2 regions of the Streptosporangium sp. NPDC049046 genome follow, and region 2 is predicted to be linked to the other one. Evidence: riboswitches for the same ligand, from Rfam matches in the RefSeq annotation. Region 2 holds a riboswitch; the other holds the start of a gene.

Evidence for each region. A riboswitch is a leader RNA that binds a small molecule or an ion and turns the genes downstream of it on or off. The one in region 2 is predicted to bind glycine.
Region 1: another riboswitch for glycine. It lies ahead of gcvT (glycine cleavage system aminomethyltransferase GcvT); the one in region 2 lies ahead of gcvP (aminomethyl-transferring glycine dehydrogenase).

What each region holds. Positions count from the first base shown of each region.
Region 1 is NZ_JBEZEZ010000006.1:252,639-259,713, reverse strand. It holds gene AB0B96_RS10885 (aldehyde dehydrogenase family protein) at 1-1,303, shown strand, start outside; gene AB0B96_RS10880 (3-oxoacyl-ACP reductase) at 1,309-2,073, shown strand; gene AB0B96_RS10875 (gamma-glutamyl-gamma-aminobutyrate hydrolase family protein) at 2,210-2,905, shown strand; glycine riboswitch at 2,979-3,077, shown strand; glycine riboswitch at 3,078-3,172, shown strand; gene gcvT (glycine cleavage system aminomethyltransferase GcvT) at 3,206-4,297, shown strand; gene gcvH (glycine cleavage system protein GcvH) at 4,294-4,683, shown strand; gene AB0B96_RS10860 (L-serine ammonia-lyase) at 4,756-6,132, shown strand; gene AB0B96_RS10855 (hypothetical protein) at 6,274-7,075, shown strand, end outside.
Region 2 is NZ_JBEZEZ010000015.1:27,205-34,279, reverse strand. It holds gene AB0B96_RS21925 (alpha/beta family hydrolase) at 1-565, opposite strand, end outside; gene AB0B96_RS21920 (hypothetical protein) at 712-1,062, shown strand; gene AB0B96_RS21915 (hypothetical protein) at 1,226-2,008, opposite strand; gene gcvP (aminomethyl-transferring glycine dehydrogenase) at 2,144-4,999, opposite strand; glycine riboswitch at 5,179-5,271, opposite strand; gene AB0B96_RS21905 (MerR family transcriptional regulator) at 5,287-5,907, opposite strand; gene AB0B96_RS21900 (bifunctional nuclease family protein) at 6,052-6,522, opposite strand; gene AB0B96_RS21895 (MerR family transcriptional regulator) at 6,602-7,075, opposite strand, start outside.

The DNA of each region.
Region 1 (7,075 bases), on a different contig from region 2:
CGAGATGGCCGACGCCGCCGAGATCGACAGGGCCGTGGAGCGTGCCGGGCGCGCCTTCGCGCACTGGCGGAACGTCGCGCCGGGAGACCGTGCCCGGCTGCTGCGCCGTTTCGCCTCGCTGGTGCGCGAGCACGCCGAGGAGCTCGCCCTGCTGGAGGTCGCCAACGCCGGGCACACGATCGGCAACGCCCGCTGGGAGGCGGGCAACGTCGCCGACGTGCTCGACTTCTACGCGGGGGCGCCCGAGCGCGACCACGGCCTGCAGATCCCGGTGCCCGGCGGACTGGACGTCACCTTCAGGGAACCGCTGGGCGTCGTCGGCGTGATCGTGCCGTGGAACTTCCCGATGGTCATCATGACCTGGGGGGCGGCCCCGGCGCTGGCCGCGGGCAACACCGTGATCGTCAAGCCCGCCGAGTGGACGCCGCTCACCGCCCTGCGGGTGGCCGAGCTGGCGCTGGCCGCCGGCCTGCCCGAGGGGGTGTTGCAGGTCCTGCCGGGGGCCGGGGAGGTCGCGGGTGCCCGGCTGGTCGAGCACCCGGGGGTGGCGAAGATCGTGTTCACCGGCTCGACCGAGGTCGGCAAGCAGATCGCCGCCACCTGCGCCGGACAGGTCAAGCGGCTCACCCTGGAACTGGGCGGCAAGAGCGCCAACGTGGTCTTCGCCGACGCCGACCTGGAGAAGGCCGCGGCGACCGCGCCGTACGCGGTGTTCGACAACGCGGGCCAGGACTGCTGCGCGCGCTCCCGGATCCTGGTCGAGCGCTCGGTCCACGACGAGTTCCTCGCGCGGTTCGGCGAGGCGGTGCTGAACGTCCGAGTCGGCGACCCCCGCGACGAGGCCACCGAGATGGGCCCGCTGATCAGCGCCGAGCACAGGGAACGGGTGGCCTCCTTCGTCACCGAACCGCCCCACCTACGGGGCGTGTGCCCGTCGGGGCCGGGGTTCTGGTTCCCGCCGACGGTCCTGACGCCCCGGTCGGCCGACGACCGGGCGTTCACCGAGGAGATCTTCGGCCCCGTGGTGTCGGTGGTGCCGTTCGACGACGAGGCGGACGCCGTACGGATCGCCAACGACACCCCGTACGGCCTGAGCGGGTCCATCTGGACCCGCGACGTCGGCCGGGCGCTCCGGGTCGCCAGAGCGGTGGAGGCGGGCAACCTCAGCGTCAACTCGCATTCGAGCGTCCGCTACTGGACCCCGTTCGGCGGTTTCAAGCAGTCGGGCCTCGGCCGCGAGCTGGGTCCCGACGCCCTGTCAGCGTTCACCGAGACCAAGAACGTCTTCATTTCCGAGGAGTAGAAGCGATGCTGCGTTTGCAGGACAGGGTCGCCGTCATCACCGGCGCCGGAAGCGGGATCGGCCTCGCCACCGCGCGCCGGTTCGCCGCGGAAGGCGCCCGCGTCGTGTGCGTGGACCTGGACGAGACGACCGGTCCGGCGGCCGCCGAGGAGGTCGGGGGGCTGTTCGTGCGGGCCGACGTGACCGACGAGGACGACGTCGCCCGGGTGTTCCAGACCGCGTTCGACACCTACGGCAGCGTGGACATCGCGTTCAACAACGCGGGCATCTCGCCGCCCGAGGACGACTCGATCCTGGAGACCGGCATCGACGCCTGGCGCCGGGTCCAGGAGGTGAACCTCACCTCGGTCTACCTGTGCTGCAAGCACGCCATCCCGTACATGCGGCGGCAGGGCAAGGGGTCGATCATCAACACCGCGTCGTTCGTCGCCGTGATGGGGTCGGCGACGAGCCAGATCTCCTACACCGCCTCCAAGGGCGGGGTGCTCGCCATGTCCCGCGAGCTGGGCGTGCAGTTCGCCCGCGAGGGGATCCGGGTGAACGCGCTGTGCCCGGGGCCGGTGAACACGCCGCTGCTGCAGGAATTGTTCGCCAAGGACCCCGAGCGGGCGCAGCGCCGCCTCGTCCACATCCCGGTGGGCCGCTTCGCCGAGGCGTCCGAGATCGCCGCCGCGGTGGCGTTCCTCGCCTCGGACGACGCGAGCTTCATCACCGGCTCCGAGTTCCTGGTGGACGGCGGCATCTCCGGCGCGTACGTCACCCCGCTGTAGACCCGCTGCAGACCTCGCCCCGCCACCTTCGCGACCGGCGGTGGCGGGATTTGCCCAGGCCATACCCCGGCCCCGATAACGTGCGAGGACGTGGGCCCATCTCCCATGTCCCCGGCCTCCGCGTGAGAAAGAGATCATGTCCCGTCCCGTCATCGGCATCACCTGCTACGTCGAGCCCGCGCGCTTCACCGTCTGGGAGACGACCACCGCGCTCCTGCCGTACGACTACGTCGACCACGTGGCCCGCGCGGGCGGGCAGCCGGTGATCCTGCCCCCGGCGGGCGACCCCTGGGCGCTGGTGGGGCGCCTGGACGGCCTGATCCTGGCCGGTGGCGGTGACGTCGGCCCCGAGCGGTACGGGCGGGAGCCGCACGAGCGGACCGGCTACGTCCGGCCGTTCCGCGACGACGCCGAGCTGGGACTGGTCGAGGCGGCGCTGGAGCGGGGCACACCCTTCCTGGGGATCTGCAGGGGCATGCAGATCCTGAACGTCTCGCTGGGCGGCAGCCTCCACCAGCACCTGCCCGACGTGGTCGGCCACGCCGGGCACGCCCCGGCCCCCGGCCGGTACGGCAGGATGCCGGTGCGGCTCGCCCCCGGCAGCCACACCTCGAAGATCTTCGGGACCGAGACCGTGGAGGTGGCCCACTACCACCACCAGGCCCTCGACCGGCTCGCCGAGGGCCTGACCGTGACCGCCCACGCCGAGGACGGCACGGTCGAGGCCGTGGAGGTGGACGGCCACCCCTTCGCCGTCGCCGTCCAGTGGCACCCCGAGACCGACGACGAGTCGGCCCTGTTCGAGGCGCTGATCCGGCACGCCACCCCCTGACCGGCGCGGATCGGGGCCGCGAGGGGATTTCGCTCGGCCGGTGCGGGCGGTTAGGCTGGCCGACGACACCGATGAACCCCGTGCGGGAGAGCGTCCTGACAGCCAGGCCAGGACCCCTGAAGGAGCAAGCCCTCCCCGCGAACCTCTCAAGGCAAAGGACCGTGCGGGTAGGTGCCCTCTGGAAAGCAGGTCCCACGACCTCGCCGAAGGTGAAAGTCCGGTAAAACCCGGATGAAACTCTCAGGCACCCACGACAGAGGGGGAGGATGCTCTCATCTGTCCCTTGTCTGAGGTGCGCACATGTCCCGACCTACGCCGCTGCGCGGCGTCCACGAGTCCCTCGGCGCGACGCTGACCGACTTCGCGGGCTGGCTGATGCCGCTCCGCTACGGCAGCGAGTCGGCCGAGCACAACGCGGTCCGCCAGGCGGCCGGCCTGTTCGACCTCTCCCACATGGGGGAGATCTTCGTGACGGGGCCGCAGGCCGCCGAAGCCCTCGACTACGCGCTGGTCGGCCACCTCTCCGCGCTGGAGCCCGGCCGCGCCCGCTACACGATGATCGTCGACGCCGAGGGCGGCGTGCTGGACGACCTGATCGTCTACCGGCTCGCCCCCGCCGAGTTCATGGTCGTCGCCAACGCCTCCAACTACCCCCGGGTGGCCGCCGAGCTGACCGGCCGCGCCAAGGGCTTCGACGCCGCGGTGGAGGACCGCTCCGAGCGGTACGCGCTGGTCGCGGTCCAGGGTCCGCGCTCCGTGGAGATCCTGGGCTCGCTCACCGACGCCGACCTCGAAGGGCTCAGGTACTACGCCGGCCTGCCCGCCGTCGTCGCCGGTCGCGAGGCCCTCGTCGCCCGTACCGGATACACCGGCGAGGACGGCTTCGAGCTGTTCGTCGCGGCCGAGGACGCCGAGCCGCTCTGGGCCGCCCTCACCGAGGCGGGCGCGCCGCACGGCCTGATCCCCGCGGGCCTGTCCGCCCGCGACACCCTCCGTCTGGAGGCCGGGATGCCGCTGTACGGCAACGAACTGTCGGCCGCCCTGACCCCGTTCGACGCCGGGCTCGGCCGTGTGGTGAGGTTTGACAAACCGGGCGACTTCGTCGGCCGGGCCGCCCTCGAATCCCTCAAGGACGTCCCGCCGTCCCGCCGCCTGGTCGGCCTCGTCGCGACCGGCCGCCGGGTGCCCCGGCACGGGTATCCGGTGGTGGTCGCCGGTGACGGCGAGGTCGTCGGCGAGGTCACCAGCGGGGCGCCCTCCCAGTCACTGGGCAGGCCCATCGCGATGGCCTACGTGGACAACGGCCTGTCGTCAGGACTGGCCGTCGACATCAGGGGCAGCCACGAGCCGGTCGAGGTCGTCGCACTGCCTTTCTACAGGAGGAAAAAATGAGCAGCATTCCCGAGGACCTGCACTACACCAAGGAACACGAGTGGATCTCCGGCATCGATGACGGCCTCACCCTCACCGTGGGCATCACCGCCTACGCCGCCGAGGCGCTGGGTGACGTGGTCTACGTGCAGGTGCCCGAGGTCGGCGCGACGGTCGCCTCCGGTGACGCCGTCGGCGAGGTCGAGTCGACCAAGTCGGTGAGCGACATCTTCGCGCCGGTCGACGGCGAGGTCGTGGAGGTCAACCAGGCCGTCGTGGACGACCCCTCGCTGGTCAACAGCGACTCCTACGGTGAGGGCTGGCTGTTCCGCGTACGTCTTGAGGGCTCCGCCGACGACCTGTTGTCGCCCGAGGAGTACGCCGCGCTCACCTCGGGTGAGTCCTAAGCCTTTCCCCGCTCGCGTCACGGTCACGCGCGCCGGAGGGCGCGCGTGGCCGTCCACGCTGGAAGGATTCAGATGACGATCAGCGTCTTCGATCTCTTCAAGATCGGAATCGGCCCGTCCAGCTCGCACACCGGCGGCCCGATGGCCGCCGCCCACAAGTTCGCCCGCGGCCTCCACCAGGACGGGCTGCTGGAGAAGACGGCCCGGGTGCGCGCCGTCCTGTACGGCTCGCTGGGCCTGACCGGCAAGGGCCACGGCAGCGACAAGGCCGTGCTGCTCGGCCTGTCCGGCGAGAAGCCCGAGCTCGTCGACGTCGACGCGGTCGAGGGCCGGCTCGCCGCCATGCGCGAGTCGGGCACCATCTCCCTGTACGGCTCGCGCGAGATCCCCTTCGTCGTCGGCGAGGACCTCGTCTTCGAACGCAAGATCTCGCTCCCCGGCCACCCCAACGGCATGCGCTTCACCGCCCTGTCCGAGTCCGGCGAGACGGTCCGCGAGAAGGTCTACTACTCGGTCGGCGGCGGCTTCGTCGTCGACGAGAACGCCACCGGCGCCGACCGGATCAAAGCCGACGACACCGTCCTGCCCCACCCCTTCACCACGGCCGCCGAACTGCTCGCCCAGTGCGCGGAGACCGGGCTGTCCATCTCCGGGTTGATGCTGGAGAACGAGCAGGCGTTCGGCCGCACCGAGGCCGAGGTTCGCGACCGATTGCTCGTCCTGTGGCAGGTCATGAGCGAGTGCGTGCGGCGCGGCATCGACAAGGAGGGCATGCTGCCCGGCGGCCTGAAGGTCCGCCGCCGCGCCCACCAGCTCCACCGGCAGCTGCGCAGCGAGTCGGGAGAAAAGGACTCGCTGCAGACGATGGACTGGGTCTCGCTCTTCGCCCTCGCGGTCAACGAGGAGAACGCCGCCGGCGGCCGGATCGTCACCGCGCCCACCAACGGCGCCGCGGGCATCATCCCGGCCGTGCTCACCTACTACGACCGCTTCACGAAGGACGCCGACGACGAGGGCGTGATCCGCTTCCTGCTCACCGCCGGGGCGATCGGCGTGCTGTTCAAGGAGAACGCCTCCATCTCGGGCGCCGAGGTCGGCTGCCAGGGCGAGGTCGGCTCGGCCTGCTCGATGGCCGCCGCCGGGCTCACCGAGGTGATGGGTGGCACCCCCGAGCAGGTCGAGAACGCCGCCGAGATCGGCATCGAGCACAACCTGGGGCTCACCTGCGACCCGATCGGCGGCCTGGTGCAGATCCCGTGCATCGAACGCAACGCGGTCGCCTCGATCAAGGCCATCGCCGCCGCCAGGATCGCGATGCGCGGCGACGGCCGTCACTTCGTCTCGCTGGACAAGGCCATCAAGACGATGCGCGACACCGGCCGCGACATGCTCGACAAGTACAAGGAGACCAGCCGGGGAGGGCTCGCGGTGAACGTCATCGAGTGCTGACCTCGGAGTTTGGGCGGTGGGGCCTCTGACGGGCGCGCGGGAGACTCGGGACCGCGGAACCTTGACGACATACAACTCGATCGCTACCAAATTTCGCATCACGTGCAGCCTCCTCCGATCCCACGCCTATGCTGGGTGGCCATGCGCGGGATTCGGGAGGTCGCGGTGGTCACGGGAACGCCCCCGGCAAGCCGCTCCCGCCGCTCCCGCCGCTCTCCTGCTCCGGAGACTCCTTCCCGCTCCCTGCGGACGCTCCGCTTCCTCGGATCGCACTGGCTCTTCATCACCGCCCTGCTCGCGGGTGGCGGCCTGCGCCTCCTCGCCATGCTCGGCTACCGGCCCGCCCTGTGGTTCTGGGCCGACTCCTTCGTCTACCTGAACGCCGGGCTCGCCCCCCGCCCCCTGGAGTCCCGCCCCGCGGGTTACTCGCTGTTCCTGTGGATCCTCAAGCCGCTGTCCAGCATCCCCGCGGTGGTCGCGGTGCAGCACCTGCTCGGACTGGTCGTGGCCGTCTGCGTCTACCTGCTGCTGCGCAGGCTGGGCGGGCTGCCGGGGTGGGGTGCGACGCTCGCCGCGCTGCCGGTGCTGTTCGACGCCTACCAGATCCAGCTCGAACACCTCGTCATGGCGGACCTGCTCTTCCAGTTCCTCGCGGTGCTCGCGGTCACGCTGCTGCTGTGGCGGCGACGCCCGGCGGCGTGGGTCGCCGCGCTGGCCGGGGCGCTGCTCGCCGCGGCGACCGTCACCCGCACGATCGGGTTGCCGCTCATCGCCGTGGCGCTGGTCTGCATGGTGATCCGCCGAGCCGGGTGGCGGGCGGTCCTCTCCGCGACGCTCGCCGCCGCGATCGGCCTGGGCTCGTACGCGGCCTGGTTCAGGGCCGAGCACGGCAGTTTCGCTCTGACCAGGGGAAACACCTTCCTCTGGGCCCGGACGATGACCT
Region 2 (7,075 bases):
CGACCACCTCGCCCACCCTGGTGGGACTCCTCCCGAGGTCGTGACCCTCTCCCGGCAGCACCACCAGGCGCGCGGCGTCCGCCGCCTCGGGCACGCCGAACGGGTCACGGTCTCCGCTCACCACCAGCACGTCCACACCCGCCGCACGCAGCTCTCCCGCGCGTGACCGCTCCGGCTTCCTCGGCGGGTGCAGGGGGAAGGCCAGCGCGACGACCGCGTGGGCACCGACCCGCTCGGCCGTACGGCACGCGACCCTCGCCCCGTTGCTCCGCCCGCCCTGCGCCAGCGGCAGCCCCGGATAGCGCCCGCGCAACTCCGCCACCAACCTCTCCCACGCCTCGTCCTGCTTGACCGCCGACCCCGGCGCCCGGGCCCCGCGCACACGAAACGGCTGCAGCACCCGCGCGACCGTCCCGCCGATCGCCGTCACGGCGTCCCGCACGGCCAGCAGGTCCGGGGCGTCGACTCCCCCGGCCGAGCCGTGGGTGAGCACCAGCAGGAAGCGCTGGGCGGCCACCTCGTCGATCTCCACGAGGGCCGGGCCGTGCGGGGTCACGATCTCCAGGGGCCCGGCCGTGCTCGCCGGAAGCCGGGGTTCCGCGGTGGTCCGCGGGGCGGACGCCTTCGCGAGGGGGGTGGAGTCGAAGGTGGACACGAATCTCGTCCTAACGGCTGATGCCCGGCGGCCGGGGGCGAGGGAACAATCGAAGCGTGCAGGACTACCAAGATATCCGCCAGGACATGCGCGCCACCATCGAGGCCCGGCGCGACCTCGGCCCGGAGTACGAGGCCGCGCTCGTCGACTCGTTCGTGTCACGTCTCGACGCGACCATCGCCCACCGGGTGCGCGCCGAGTTGCACGCCACCGGGGCACCGGCGGCCAGGCCGCGCAGGAGCACGAACTCCTCGATCCCGATCGCCCTCGGTTCCATGGGCATCGGGATCCCGCTCACCGCCATCGCCGCGCAGAACGCCGGCACCGCCGGACTGCTGCTCGCCTGGGGCGGAATCGTCGCGATCAACTTCGCCCACGCCCTGAGCCGCTGGCGGGAGCGCGACTGACGGCGAGGGCGCCGCGGGGACGGGGAGACGCCTTTCCTGTGGTCCCCTGTGGATCCGCCACTCCCGGACAGTGTCCGGCCCGGCCTCATCGGCCCGGCGACCGCCCGACGTCCGCCCACAGGGCGACCGCCGCTCCGCGCACGGCCCCCGAAGTCACCGGACCTCAGAGATCCCGGTCGAGGCGCAGGCGGACCTCACCGGCGAGGTCCTCGTCGGCGCTGTCCAGACCGTAGCGCCACACCCGCTCGGCGTCCTCGTCGCGCCCCCTGAGCGGAAGGGTGCGCGCCAGGAGCTCGATGGCCAGCGCACCGGTCTCCACGTCTCCGCCCTCCTCGATCGCACCGGAGAACTCGGCGCAGGCCATCTCCAGATGAGCGATGCCGAGCATCACCCGCAGTCTCGGCACCTCGGCCGCCTCCGGCACCGAGAGCGCCTCCAGGAGCACCTGCGCGGCCTCGGCCGGCTCGCCCTCCTCAAGGAACACCTCCGCCAGCCGCTGAGCGGCCCGAGGAGCGATCTCCGGGTCACGGGTGGCGAGCGCCTCGCGAAGCGACCGCTCGGCCTCCTCATCGCCCGTGGCGAGCCGCGCGAGGGCCATGTGCGCCAGCGGGACGTAGGCGGGGTGGCCGACACCCAGCGCGGCCTGCCAGGCGGCGCGGGCCTGCTCCGCCAGGTCCTCCCTTTCGAAGCTCCCCGCGAGCAGGCAGGCGGCCTGGGCGGCGAACTCCGGGTGCCCGGTCGCCAGCGCGGTGCGCGCGGCCGCGCGGGAGCCCGGCACGTCTCCGCTCTCCTCGAGCACCACCGCGAGCCCCACCGCCGCCTGGGCCCTGTCGGGTTCGTCGGGATCGGCGACCAGCTCAGCGAAGATCGTGGCGGCGCCGTCGAGATCGCCCGACTCGGCCAGTCTTCGCGCGGCGTCCAAGGGACGGGTGTCCACCTCAGGCATGCATGATCCTTCCGGATACGGAGACGCCCCGAGCCTAACGACTCGGGGCCTCGTCCGTCCCCCCGCATTCCCGGCGGATATCACGGTTCGCGCGGGTTTCCCGGCTCTCGCGCGATGTCCACGAGGCCGGCGGGATCAGTCCTCGTACGCCTCCAGGGGAGGACAGGAGCAGACCAGGTTACGGTCGCCGTAAGCCTGGTCGATACGGCGGACCGGCGACCAGTACTTGCCCTCGCGCACCGACGGCAACGGGTAGGCCGCCTCGGTGCGGCTGTAGGGGTGGGCCCACTCGTCGACGACGAGGCTGTCGGCCGTGTGCGGGGCGTTGCGCAGCGGGTTGTCGGTCCTGTCGTACGCGCCGGAGGCGACCTTCGCGATCTCCTCGCGGATCGAGATCATCGCCTCGCAGAACCGGTCGAGTTCGGCCAGGTCCTCGCTCTCGGTCGGCTCGATCATCAGCGTTCCCGCCACGGGGAAGGACATGGTCGGGGCGTGGAAGCCGTAGTCGATGAGGCGCTTGGCCACGTCGTCGACCGTCACCCCGGTCTCCTTGGTGATCTGGCGCAGGTCGACGATGCACTCGTGGGCGACGAGGCCGCCGCGGCCGGTGTAGAGGACCGGGTAGTGGGGGCTGAGCCTGCGGGCCAGGTAGTTGGCCGACAGGATGGCCTGCTCGGTCGCCGCCTTCAGGCCGTCGGCGCCCATCATCCGAATGTAGGCCCAGGAGATGGGCAGGATGCCCGCCGAGCCGTACGGCGCGGCCGAGACCGGGCCGACCATCGTACCCTCACGCAGCGGATGGCCGGGCAGATAGTCGGCCAGGTGGGCGCGGACCGCGACCGGGCCGACGCCGGGGCCACCGCCGCCGTGCGGGATGCAGAAGGTCTTGTGCAGGTTGAGGTGGGAGACGTCCGCCCCGAACTCCCCCGGCCTGGCCAGGCCGACCAGCGCGTTGAGGTTGGCGCCGTCGACGTAGACCTGCCCGCCGGCCTCGTGCACCAGCTCGCAGATCCGGACGATCGTCTCCTCGTACACGCCGTGCGTGGACGGGTAGGTCACCATGATCGCGGCAAGCTGCTCGCGGTGCTTGTCGATCTTCGCGACGAGGTCGTCGAGGTCGACGTTGCCCTTGTCGTCGCAGGCGACCACGGCCACGCGCATGCCGGCCATGACGGCGCTCGCGGCGTTGGTGCCGTGCGCGGACGAGGGGATCAGGCAGACGTCGCGGCCCGACTCTCCGCGCGCGGTGTGGTAGGCGCGGATCGCCAGCAGCCCGGCGAACTCCCCTTGCGAGCCGGCGTTCGGCTGAAGCGACACGGCGTCGTAGCCGGTGACCTCGGCGAGCCAGCGCTCCAGCTCCCCGATCAGCTCGATGTGGCCCGCGGCCTGGTCCTCGGGCGCGTAGGGGTGCAGCCCGGCGAACTCCGGCCAGGTGATCGGCTCCATCTCGGTGGTCGCGTTGAGCTTCATGGTGCAGGAGCCCAGCGGGATCATCGACCGGTCGAGCGCGATGTCCTTGTCCTGGAGCCTTCGCAGGTAGCGCAGCATGGCCGTCTCGGAACGGTGGCTGTGGAAGACCGGGTGGGTCAGGTAGTCGCTGACCCGCGCCAGCGCGGCGGGCAGCGCGTCGTGGGCGGCGGCGTCGAGGTCGGCCAGCACGGCGCCGCTGATCTCGAAGGCGGCCAGGACCTGCTCCAGGTGGAGCGGCTCGGTCTTCTCGTCGCAGGTGACGCCCACGTGGTCGGCGTCGACCAGGCGCAGGTTGACGCCGTTCTCGCGGGCCGTGGCGACGATCTCCTCGGCGCGGCCGGGCACCCTGGCGAGCACGGTGTCGAAGAAGGTGTCGTGCACGACCTCGACACCGCCCTGGCGCAGGCCCTCGGCGAGCACGACGGCGTGCCTGTGGGTGCGCCGTCCGATCCTGCGCAGGCCCTCGGGGCCGTGGTAGACGGCGTACATGCCGGCGATCACGGCGAGCAGCACCTGCGCGGTGCAGATGTTGCTGGTGGCCTTCTCCCGGCGGATGTGCTGCTCACGGGTCTGGAGGGCGAGCCGGTACGCGGGGCGTTTGTCGGCGTCCTGGGAGACGCCCACCAGGCGGCCCGGCAGCTGGCGCTGGAGACCGTCGCGGACCGCCATGTAGGCGGCGTGGGGGCCACCGAAGCCGAGGGGGACGCCGAAGCGTTGCGAGGACCCGACGGCGATGTCGGCGCCGAGCTCGCCCGGCGCGGCCAGCAGGGTGAGGGCGAGCAGGTCGGCGGCGGCGACCACCTGGGCGCCGCGCGCGTGGGCGGCGTCGGCGACGGCGCGGAAGTCGCGGATCCTGCCGCTGGCGCCGGGATACTGCACGAGCACCCCGAAGCACTCGGGAAGCTCGGCGGTGAAGTCGCTCTCGACCAGTTCGATGCCGAGCGGCTCGGCGCGGGTGCGCAGCACCGCCTTGGTCTGCGGCAGCGCGTCGGCGTCGACCACGAACACCTTCGAGGGGCCGCGGCCGGCGCGGCGGGCCAGGGTCATCGCCTCGGCGGCGGCGGTGGCCTCGTCGAGCAGGGAGGCACCGGCGACATCGAGGGCGGTCAGGTCGGAGACGACGGTCTGGAAGTTGATCAGGGCCTCCAGACGGCCCTGGGAGATCTCCGGCTGGTAGGGCGTGTACGCGGTGTACCAGCCGGGGTTCTCCAGGAGGTTGCGGCGGATGACGCCCGGAGTGATCGTGTCGTGGTAGCCCAGGCCGATCATCGAGGTGAGCACGGTGTTGCGCCCGGCGAGGACTCGAAGCTCCGCGAGGGCCTCGGACTCCCCGGCCGCCGGGGGCAGGCTCAGCCGCCCCGCGGAGCGGATCGCCTCGGGCACGGCCACCGCGACCAGGTCGGCCACGGAGGCGAATCCGACCGCCTCCAGCATGCGGGTCTGGCCGGCGTCGTCCGGCCCTATGTGGCGGGTGGAGAACGGCAGGGAGCCGAGTTCGCTGAGCGATGACAGGTCGGTCATGGTGAAGCCTCCCGGGACGGGGTGGAGACCGGCGCTGGGCGCGGGCGTATGCCTGGTCTCCCCCTCTGTCATCACGACCGTCTCACGCGTCGTGACCTGAGAGCTTCACCTACCCGTGACGGGAGGCTTGCACCGTCGGTGAGTCGCACCTGGCCGGCGCGCCTGCTTTCCAGAGTTGCCTCGTCCGTGCGGTACCGGGTGCCTGAGAGATTCCGGGGAGGTTGCTCCTTCGGCGCCCCGCTCGCTGTCGGGGTCTCTCCCGCACAGGGTCAGCAGCGAGTCCGAGTTTACCCGGTTCGTCGTGCTCTGCGACGGCGGGCCAGCTCATCGGCCTGATGATCGCCTAAAGGGCCCTCGCTCGACTCCGCACGTTCGCCGGGCAGATCCGCGAGGGAGCCCTCCACCTCCTGCCACACCCGTCCCAGTGCTATGCCGAAGACTCCCTGGCCGCCCTGGAGGAGGTCGATCACCTCGTCGGGCGAGGTGCACTCGTAGACGCTCACCCCGTCGCTCATCAGGGTGATCCCGGCCAGGTCGTTGACGCCCCGGTCGCGCAGGTGCTGCACGGCGATGCGGATCTGCTGGAGGGAGACGCCGGTGTCGAGGAGCCGTTTGACGACCTTGAGCACCAGGATGTCGCGAAAGCCGTAAAGGCGCTGGGAGCCGGATCCGTGGGCGGCTCTCACGGTGGGCTCGACGAGGCCGGTGCGCGCCCAGTAGTCGAGTTGCCGGTAGGTGATGCCGGCCGCGGAACAGGCCGTCGGGCCCCTGTAACCGATGTCGGCGGGCACCTTCACCGGTTGCCCGTCGAACAGCAGACCCTCTTCACCCGCGCGCTGACGTGCCGACTGGCGCCGTTTCGGGTCATCCTGATCGGCGTTTCTACCCTCGCCGCTGCTGACCGCCACGCGGACCTCCGGCTTTCTCTCATCCCACGGCCTGATCTGGGGGTTTACGCACGGCCGCAGGGTTCACATGCACCGTAGGACTGGGGCCAAGTCCAGTCAACGACCCCACTCGGCGCGTCGTGAAGCGTAAATGCACCGAAATTCCTACCCCGCGCGGCCGAAGTCCTCGGGCGTGATCGTGTCAAGGAACTCCCTGAACTTCTCCACCTCGTCCTCCTGGTCGTCGGGGATGATCACCCCCGCCTCCCGGACCACATCCTCACTCGCGAAGATACGTGCGCCGGTTCGAAGTGCCAAGGCGATCGAGTCCGAGGGACGCGCGCTCACCTCCACCCCGTTGGAGAACACGAGATCGGCGAAGAAGATGCCGTCGCGCAGGGCGACGATGTTGACCGTGCTCAGCCGGACTCCGAGCCCTTCGAGCACGTCACGGAACAGGTCATGAGTGAGCGGCCGGGGTGGTGGTTCCTCGGCCTGGGCCATGGCGATCGCCGTGGCTTCCGTCATGCCGATCCAGATAGGCAGGTAGCGCTCCCCATGCGTCTCTTTCAACAAGACGATCGGCTGGTTGGAGGGCATTTCAACTCGAACGCCCACGACCTCCATCTGCAACACGGGCTGCTCCGTCTTCGCTGGATTCCGACCGGTTTGTTCAACGTAACACTCGTGGGGGTACGAGTGCCTGGTCAGGCTCTCACCGACCCAGAGCCCCACGCACGCCGGAACGCAGCAGCGAGGCGTGCAATTCCAGCAGCAGGCCGGAAATCTCCCTCGCCGTCTCGTCGGCCTGGTCGATCGCACCCGGCCCGCGACGGCGCAGCAGCGGGGCGACGGCCTGCTCCACCAGGCCCGCCTCGCGCTCGGCCGCGGCCTTGACCGCCCTCAGGTGGCGGGCGCGCAGGCCGAAGGCGGCGAGGGCTCCGACGCTGCGGGCCACGGCCAGCGCCTCGGCGTCGTAGTAGCGGGCCACCGCGGCCAGCAGGCCGTAGTCCTCAAGCTCGGCGAGGGTCTCCTCGTCGAGCTCGGCGGCGGCGATCAGCTCCTCGCGGGTGAGCCTGAGCTCGGGAGGCGCCTCGTCGGGGACGGCGCGCGGCCGGGCGGCCGGGCGCTCCTCACGATCGGCCGCCTCCAGATGATCCTTGATCACTCGCAGCGGCAGGTAGCGGTC